Regions from separate parts of the Solibacillus sp. FSL W7-1324 genome, predicted to be linked through region 2. Evidence: riboswitches for the same ligand, from Rfam matches in the RefSeq annotation. Region 2 holds a riboswitch; the other holds the start of a gene.

Region 1 (4,221 bases), 610 kb from region 2:
CATGTAATAGTCCTGAAATGATATCATCTGATGCTTGTGCAATTGCATTAGCAATTACTGGATCCAATTTGCCGATAGCAGCATTTGCAAGTGCTGAACTTTTCTTTACGATGGCAAATGCACGAATTAATTCAGGGTGCATTGTCATTTTAGTAATCGGGAAATTTTCTAATGCACGAGTTGTTTGAACGCCGTAATAAACGTCCTTTGGAATTTCTAATGTGCCTAAAAAGTCTTTTTCAATACGTGTACTCATTTGTACAAACCCTCCAAGAGAATGGTGTAATAGTTGGATAAACAACTACATTATACGCCATATTATAATAAAAGCTTACTTGCTGAATTATTAGTTTATTTAACGTTCTCACGTAAGTTTAAATTAACCAATATTAACAAATATAATGAGGGAAATTTCGAAACTTTTTTACTTTTTATACGACTAATTAGGAAAGGGATGAGGTGAATGTCAATGAAGAGATGGTTAAGTTATATGCTGGTCATTGGAATGATCTTAGTTCTAGCGGCATGTAATACAAAAGAAAATGAAAATGAAACATCATCCGATCCAACCGAACCTGTACAGAAAGAAAATGATGAAAATAAAGTAGATTATGAATTACTGTTTCATTTAGATACGATACCTCCTGAGGTAGGTACGAGTATTTCAATTGTCCAGGATGAAAAGCTGTATACGACTTGGGCCGATATTTTTGGCTTTGAATCCGTTCCACCTGTCGATTTTGAATCAGAGGAAGTACTGTTTGTCACAGGGTATTCGGATGGTTGTGGAAGAGAAATTGAAAAAATCGAAAAAGATGGGGATACTTTAGTCATTACGTTAAACTATCCGGAAGATCTTCGCAGTGAGGAAGACATCGCCTGCACAGAAATAGCTTTGGACAATACGTATGTTGTCAAAATGAAAAAAACCGACACAACAAAGGGTAAGCTGATCGATATCAATCGAACAATCTATGAAGAGGATAAAACGGTTCAGGAAAAATTGAAGTAAACAAATACAGTAATACGAGGGCTACCAATTCCTCTATATAATATTACACTGAAAATATTGAATTTTCGGTGTAATATTTTTTTCGTCATGATTTTTCTGCAAGAAGAAAACATTATGTTGGGAATAAGGTTAAATTGCTATTTAGATAATAACCGGCTCCGAACTTCCATTGTAAGACGGGCAAAAAATTGGTAGTATGAATTATCGTACAATAATAGTATTGAACGCGAACTATAGGGAATTGGAAGATGCCAAGGACCTATAGGCAACTAATTGCATACATATCAAGCGTTGATCGTCGTGGATAAAACTACTGGCGGGAGCAGTTTCTGGAGAGAGCGCGATAATCCGCGTCGCCGAAGGGTTCACAATCTCAGGCAAAAGGACAGAAGAGTAATGAGAGACGCTTTTCTTTAATAGTGGATGTAAATTCATTGTTTATAGAAAGGTACTCGATAGATGTCACAGATTTTTGAAATCTGGACGCGATTTTACAGAGGTGAAATCGATTATTCTTAGACACAGGGACTGGCATAATATCAGTCCCTGTTTTAATTCCAGAAAAATTTACTTGATGGACCGCGATGATGTACTTATTATTTTGCGCTGTGTAAACAGACAAAATACTTATCCTTTGGAGGAATCGTTTTGGAACAACAAGAATTAAAGCGCGATCTGAAAAATCGCCACGTTCAGTTAATCGCGATTGGAGGAACAATCGGAACGGGGTTGTTTTTAGGGTCAGGTAAAGCGATCTCACTTGCAGGACCTTCTATTATCTTTGCATACTTAATCGTTGGAACCGCACTATTTTTCGTCATGCGTGCACTTGGCGAATTGCTTTTATCAAAAGGCGGCTATGCTTCATTTACCGAGTTCGCCACTGAATACTTAGGGGATTGGGCAGGTTATATTACCGGCTGGACTTACTGGTTCTGCTGGATTATGACGGCAATGGCGGACATTATCGCTGTCGGCATGTACACGCAGTACTGGTTCGATATCCCGCAATGGGTACCGGCTATTGCATGTTTAGTCGTGTTACTTATTTTGAACTTATTGACAGTCAAACTGTTCGGAGAGCTGGAATTTTGGTTTGCGTTGATTAAAATTATCACAATTGTGGCGTTGATCGCGATAGGTATTGTGTTATTGATCATTGGCTTTGAAACAGATACAGGCAAAGTGGCTGTATCGAATTTATGGGAGCATGGCGGATTATTCCCGAATGGGGCATTTGGATTTTTAATGGCGTTCCAAATGGTAGTCTTTGCATTCGTTGGGGTTGAATTAGTAGGGGTAGCGGCTGCTGAAACGGCAAACCCGCCGAAGAACATCCCATCTGCCATCAATAAAATTCCCGTTCGAATACTGCTGTTTTATGTAGGGGCATTATTCGTCATTTTAACAATCAATCCGTGGGATACATTAAGCGCAGCAAGCTCGCCGTTCGTTCAGGTTTTCGCATTGGTAGGGATCCCGATTGCTGCAGGGTTAATTAACTTTGTTGTACTGACATCAGCTGCTTCTGCAGGGAATAGCGGGATGTTCTCAACGAGCCGAATGCTGTTCAGTTTAAGTAATAATAAACAAGCACCGAAAGCTTACGGTAAATTAAACAAAAATGCGGTGCCGCAAAATGGTCTGTTATTTTCTGCAGTTGTCGTTTCAATCGGTGCACTGCTAAGCTATATGATGCCGGACGATGCATTCAGTATCGTGACAACAATTAGTGCGATTTGTTTTATTTGGGTTTGGAGCATTATTCTGATTTCGCATATTATTTACAAAAAGCGTCATCCGGATTTACATAAAACTTCAATTTTCAAAGCACCTTTAACACCATTCATCAACTATTTAATATTGGCATTCTTTTTGTTTTTATTAATAATTATGGGCATTTCCGAGTCTACAAGAACTTCACTGCTCTTAACACCGTTATGGTTTATCGCGCTATTTGTTCTTTATAAGATTCGTAAGAAATAAAGAGTCGAAAAAAGCATTTTTCTTTTAGAAAGATGCTTTTTTTCATTGTGAAATTGATTTCCATTCCGGGGGGGGCGAATTTTATTAGAACAATAGAGTGGTTTATTAGAAGAAATTTAAGTGATATTAGAAGAACCGGGCTGGTCATTAGAAAATCCTTAAATTTGAGGTCTAGGACAGTCTTTTTAGCGGGTAAAATGGGCGAGAAGAAGCCGTGTCTGAATTTTATTAGAACATTTGTGCGGTTTGTTAGATAATCGAGACAGGATATTAGAAGAAGTACATACTTTATTTGAACATCCTGGACACATATTAGAACAAACCGCACTTATATTAGAAAATCGGCAATATATTAGAACAAATAAAATTATATTGGAACTTCTGTGGATATATTAGAAAATCCGGCCCCTCTCCCCGCTGCACAAAAGTTCAACCCGGCGCAATAGTTCCATAAGTAATCAAGTGAGCTCCTCCTTTGTCAATAAAGTTTTGTTATTCAACAGATGGAAATAGACGATACATGCAATGACAACGCCAATCAAAGCGAAGATGCTTGTTGTCAGCTGAATTGTGTAGATTTCCGCCAAAAACCCGATGATCAAGGTTAAAGAGATTTGCATCAAGCTTTCAATCAATCCTAATGAACTGCCGAACCGTCCCATTATTTCAGTCGGGATTGTTTGCTGGTAAAATGTCGCGTAGCCTGCATTGCTGAACGCCATGAACAGTCCGAGTAGAATAAATGCAGCGACCGCAATCATTAGATTCGACGAAAAGTAAAATATAAAGTAGGAAAGTAATGTACATGTAAACCCGACGCCGATGTACGAGACGAGCGACAGTTTTTTCACGAATCGGGCAGCCAAATAGCCACCGACAATGGCACCGATTCCTGTTATTCCTACAATGATGCCGTATACAGAATCCGTCACTTTATGAAAGTCTTTTAAAAACGACATTTCCTGTGAATCGAGGGAAAAACAAATCATCAGTGCTGTTGAATACAAAACGAAAAATTTAAGCAGCGATTTTCGTTGCGAGATAAACGCCCATACCATTATAAAATCATTTCGGATAACAGAAAGTGTGAGTACAGTTGACTGGGTGGACGACTTGATCTCCTGATTTGGCAGTAGATACATCATAAATGCGCTAAACAACAGCATAAACCCATTCACCCACATCGCCGTCGCAGTACTGCTCATGGCGATAATGGCACCACT
Region 2 (4,221 bases):
CGACGTGTATGTCCTGCAGCAAGCATACCTGCTTCTGCCAATGCCGTACCGCCATCATACATAGAAGAGTTTGCAATATCCATGCCTGTCAGTTCTGCGATCATCGTCTGGAACTCAAAAATTGCTTGAAGTTCACCTTGAGAAATTTCCGGCTGGTATGGTGTGTATGCTGTATAGAACTCCGAACGTGAAATCACGTGATCAACAATTACCGGTTTATAGTGATTGTAGACACCTGCACCTAAAAACGAAACATTGCTCGCTGTATCTTTATTTTTTGCTGCAAGTTGTGCAAGTTCCTTCATTAAAGCGGCTTCTGACTTCGCAGGCTTAATATTGTAGCTTCCTTGGAAGCGAACTTTCTCAGGAATATCCTCGAAAAGCTCATCAATTGTCGCAACCCCGATACGGTCTAACATTTCTTGTTTATCTTGTTCCGTCATTGGTAAATAACGATGTTTCATTGTTAACCCTCTTTTCAAAAGTTTTATCCCGCAATCACGGGTAGTTATTTATCTTCCTCGAAATGCAGGAGATTGGTTCAACTATCAATCAAGGGGGAGAATCCCCGCGGATTGAAGTTCTCCTTTATTTTGCACGCTTGTAAAATGGCGTTTCTACCACCACAGCTTTTGCTCTATTTTTTCGTACTTCGATTTCTAGTTCAGTTCCAACTTCTGTGAATTTTGCGTCAATTAAAGCTAAACCGATATTGCGCTTTGTCATTGGTGACTGAGTTCCTGTAGTTACAAAGCCGATCTCTTCGCCATCCTTAAATACTTTATAGCCGTGACGAGGAATACCTTTATCAATCATTTCGATACCTACAGATTTACGTGTCAGGCCATTTTCTTTTTGGTCAATTAATGCTTGCTGACCAATAAATTGCGGATCTTTCGCCAATTTTACTGCAAAGCCAATGCCCGCTTCCAGTGGTGAAATGTCTTTTGAAATTTCTTGGCCATATAATGGCAGGCAAGCTTCAAAACGAAGTGTATCACGTGCCCCTAAACCGGCAGCTACTACCCCTTTGTCTTTTCCTGCTTCCAAAATTTTGTTCCAAAGATCAACAATCGCTGCTGGTGCACCGTAGATTTCGAATCCGTCTTCCCCTGTATAACCAGAGCGGGACACAAGAACCGAATGACCTGCTACATCCACATTATCCTGGAATTTAAAATATTTGATTCCCGATAAGTCTGTTGCTGTTAATGTTTGGAGCACTTCTTGAGATAATGGTCCTTGCAGGGCGATTTGAGCATAGTCATTTGACAGATTTGTCACTTTGACATTCTCTTCAACATGCTGCTGTAACCATTCGAAGTCCTTTTCAATATTTGCTGCATTTACACAAAGAAGATAACGGTTCTCTTCCAAACGGTATGTCAGTAAATCGTCCACAACACCGCCATCTTCGTAGCAAAGGGCACTATATTGGGCACCGCCAACTGCAATCTTGGAAATATCGTTAGATAGCATCTTTTGTAAATAAGCAAGTGCATCCGGACCTTCTACGATAATTTCTCCCATATGGGATACATCAAAAAGCCCTGCACGGTTACGTACCGCATCATGCTCCTCTTTAATTGAAGAAAATTGTACCGGTAATTCCCAGCCGCCAAAATCAACTGTTTTCCCACCATACTTTGCGTATTCGTCAAAAAGTGGTGTGCGCTTTAGCATTACTTCATTTGTCATGTTCATTTCCTCCTTTAGTTATGTAGGTTCGTTTTATCTTGCAAAGGGGAAGCAACATTACACGATTGAAATGTAAATCTATCTTTTTATTAGAATCATCAGAATATTTCAGAGCTGATTTCTCCATAAAAAAAAGACAGACGAATCCCCTTTACCGAGATTCTCTGTCCTTGCACCTGAAAGTTACACCTGAATTTGATCCACTATCACAATACAGGCTTTCCCCTTTGGTGGCTGTTTGCAACATTTGCTATTACAGCACTCTCCAGAGTTGCGTCCAATACGAGTCTTTTTGCCTGAGAGATTCATAGCATCGCTATTTGCTCCTTCGGCGACGTGACATCACGTTCTCTCCCCGTACCATCATCCGCGTTAGATTATTTACTTCATGTTATTGCTCTTCTTAGCAATATCCTAACATTGAATATAATGCAAACGCAATCTTTTTTTAATTTTATTCAAAACACGAACATTAAAAATCAATATTGATATATCATTCGCCTTTAAGACGTTTTACTTGAAAGCCGATGTACTCAACAATCTGTCTTAATGTTCTCCCGGCTGTCAGTACTTGTATATGACCAGCTAGTCGATAACTCTTTCTTCGTTGGTGATACAGGTTTTCCAATTCTTGCTCCGTTGTCGATTGAACAATGGGACGGTTCTTATCATTCCGAATACGCTTATAAATATCTTCAAATTTTGCATCCAGAAAAAATACAAGCCCTGTTTGGCGCATAATTCTCCTGTTTTCTTCATTCACGGCTACCCCACCGCCTGTAGCGATAATGCATGCTTCATCACGGAAATTCTTTAAAAATTCCGTCTCGATTTTTCGGAAGTGTGCTTCGCCGTATTTCTCGAAAATTTCTGGGATCGTCATACCCTGCTGTCTTACAATTTCATGATCCATATCGTAATACGGCATTTTCAAGAAAAAACTTAAACGTCTGCCTATCGCACTTTTTCCGCACCCCATAAATCCAACTAAATAAATTTTACGCATGCTGTTCACCTTCTTCTAATTACGGACTACTTAATTCATTACACCTTCACCTTTATCGTTCTCATTTTGCGTTGTTCATCCAATTGTTTTTGTCAATCATATCGCATAATGTGACATTTTTTCGACTTTGCAAAAAGAAGTCGAACTTTAAGGTAAATTTAGTATATTTATCGTAGCACGAACGTAAATAGATTCCAATGAATTATATACTTTTATTTGCGCAAAATATGCATTTGTATAGAAAACGGCAGCTCCGGAAACGATGAATAATAAAAATACTGCCAAGAGAAATAGTGTACCTTTGTCATTTTGGAGGTAATGGTAATACGAGGTCCCTTTCTCGTTTTGTTCCATCTTTCATCACTACCTTCATGTTCAATTCATTTCCGATAATCGCAAGCTCCCAGTTCTCAACAAAAGGCAGCATAATTTCATTTCCTCCTTTATTCGACCTTTTACGTAAATGCTCTGCAGATTTATCGAAGACAAATAACCGTTCCTCGGGATCATTTAATATTTCAAGTTGCAGCATACTCGAACTGAGCACTTTACCGGATGCGGAATTCATATTGTATTGATGAAGATCATATACGAACAATTCCCAGTTCACTTCATCTTTCATCATTTCAATCTGTCGAAGATCCCGAACCCATAAAAGAATTAGCAGGGTAATCGAACTAAAAAGTACAAACACGGTTAACTGAAATAAGCTCTCCAGTAATGTAAAACCCCGCTCATTTAATATTCGCCTCTCCCTCATACACACAGTTCCTCATTCTTATTATTAAGATCATAATGCACACATACTTGGCGCCCGTCATAATGCCATTGAAACTGTACATCGTCAATTTGCTGCATCCCGGATGTTTGTCCATACCGTTTATATTTCATCGCTCCTATAAAAGCTGCTTCCGCTGCATGTGTTTGAACTTTTTGAATGGCAATTTGCTGTTTCATATTAAATGTGAGCGGAATGATTGTCAACGAAAGGAAAAATAAAATGACGACCGCTAACAGTGTTTCAACAAGTGTTAGTCCTTCCTGGCTCATGAAAAACCTCCTTTTCAAAAATTCTCGCTTTCCCGATATTGACGGAGTACTGATAGCTTGTATCCTCAAAGTGATACGTAAGACGACCAAACGCCTGGACGTTCCCCTGGGTATTGAATATGAGCCGGTTATAAGGTGTAGATAAAAACATATCGATAGGCCGCGCTATTTTCTGATCATAAACAATGTCAGCAGTATTGCGCTCCTTTATTCGAATCCACTGACAGTTAAGAATTTCAAAACTATGAGGTGTTCCTTTCTCAATGGATAATAATTGTGTCATGCGAATTAACATCTCATTTTGGTCCATCACCTGCTTTTCTGTGTAGACCATCAACGGTTTTTGTGAAAAATAGAGAATCATTGAACTGATTACTAAAAAAATAAAGAGAACAATAAGCATTTCCATTAATGTAAAACCTTTTTCATCCGTTACAGCTGATTTAATTTTCTGCTTCATCACTACG

The links. A riboswitch is a leader RNA that binds a small molecule or an ion and turns the genes downstream of it on or off. The one in region 2 is predicted to bind glycine.
Region 1: it holds a riboswitch for glycine, as region 2 does, so the genes downstream of both, MKY71_RS07790 (amino acid permease) here and gcvT (glycine cleavage system aminomethyltransferase GcvT) in region 2, are expected to answer to the same signal.

The regions. Positions count from the first base shown of each region.
Region 1 is NZ_JBBOYH010000001.1:1,616,302-1,620,522, forward strand. Features, by position in the region: gene aspA (aspartate ammonia-lyase) at 1-256, opposite strand, end outside; gene MKY71_RS07785 (dehydrogenase) at 470-1,012, shown strand; glycine riboswitch at 1,332-1,411, shown strand; gene MKY71_RS07790 (amino acid permease) at 1,661-2,998, shown strand; gene MKY71_RS07795 (MFS transporter) at 3,457-4,221, opposite strand, start outside.
Region 2 is NZ_JBBOYH010000001.1:2,228,702-2,232,922, forward strand. Features, by position in the region: gene gcvPA (aminomethyl-transferring glycine dehydrogenase subunit GcvPA) at 1-464, opposite strand, end outside; gene gcvT (glycine cleavage system aminomethyltransferase GcvT) at 589-1,698, opposite strand; glycine riboswitch at 1,861-1,969, opposite strand; glycine riboswitch at 1,973-2,065, opposite strand; gene MKY71_RS11020 (shikimate kinase) at 2,192-2,704, opposite strand; gene comGF (competence type IV pilus minor pilin ComGF) at 3,009-3,464, opposite strand; gene MKY71_RS11030 (type II secretion system protein) at 3,461-3,754, opposite strand; gene MKY71_RS11035 (prepilin-type N-terminal cleavage/methylation domain-containing protein) at 3,726-4,214, opposite strand; gene comGC (competence type IV pilus major pilin ComGC) at 4,217-4,221, opposite strand, start outside.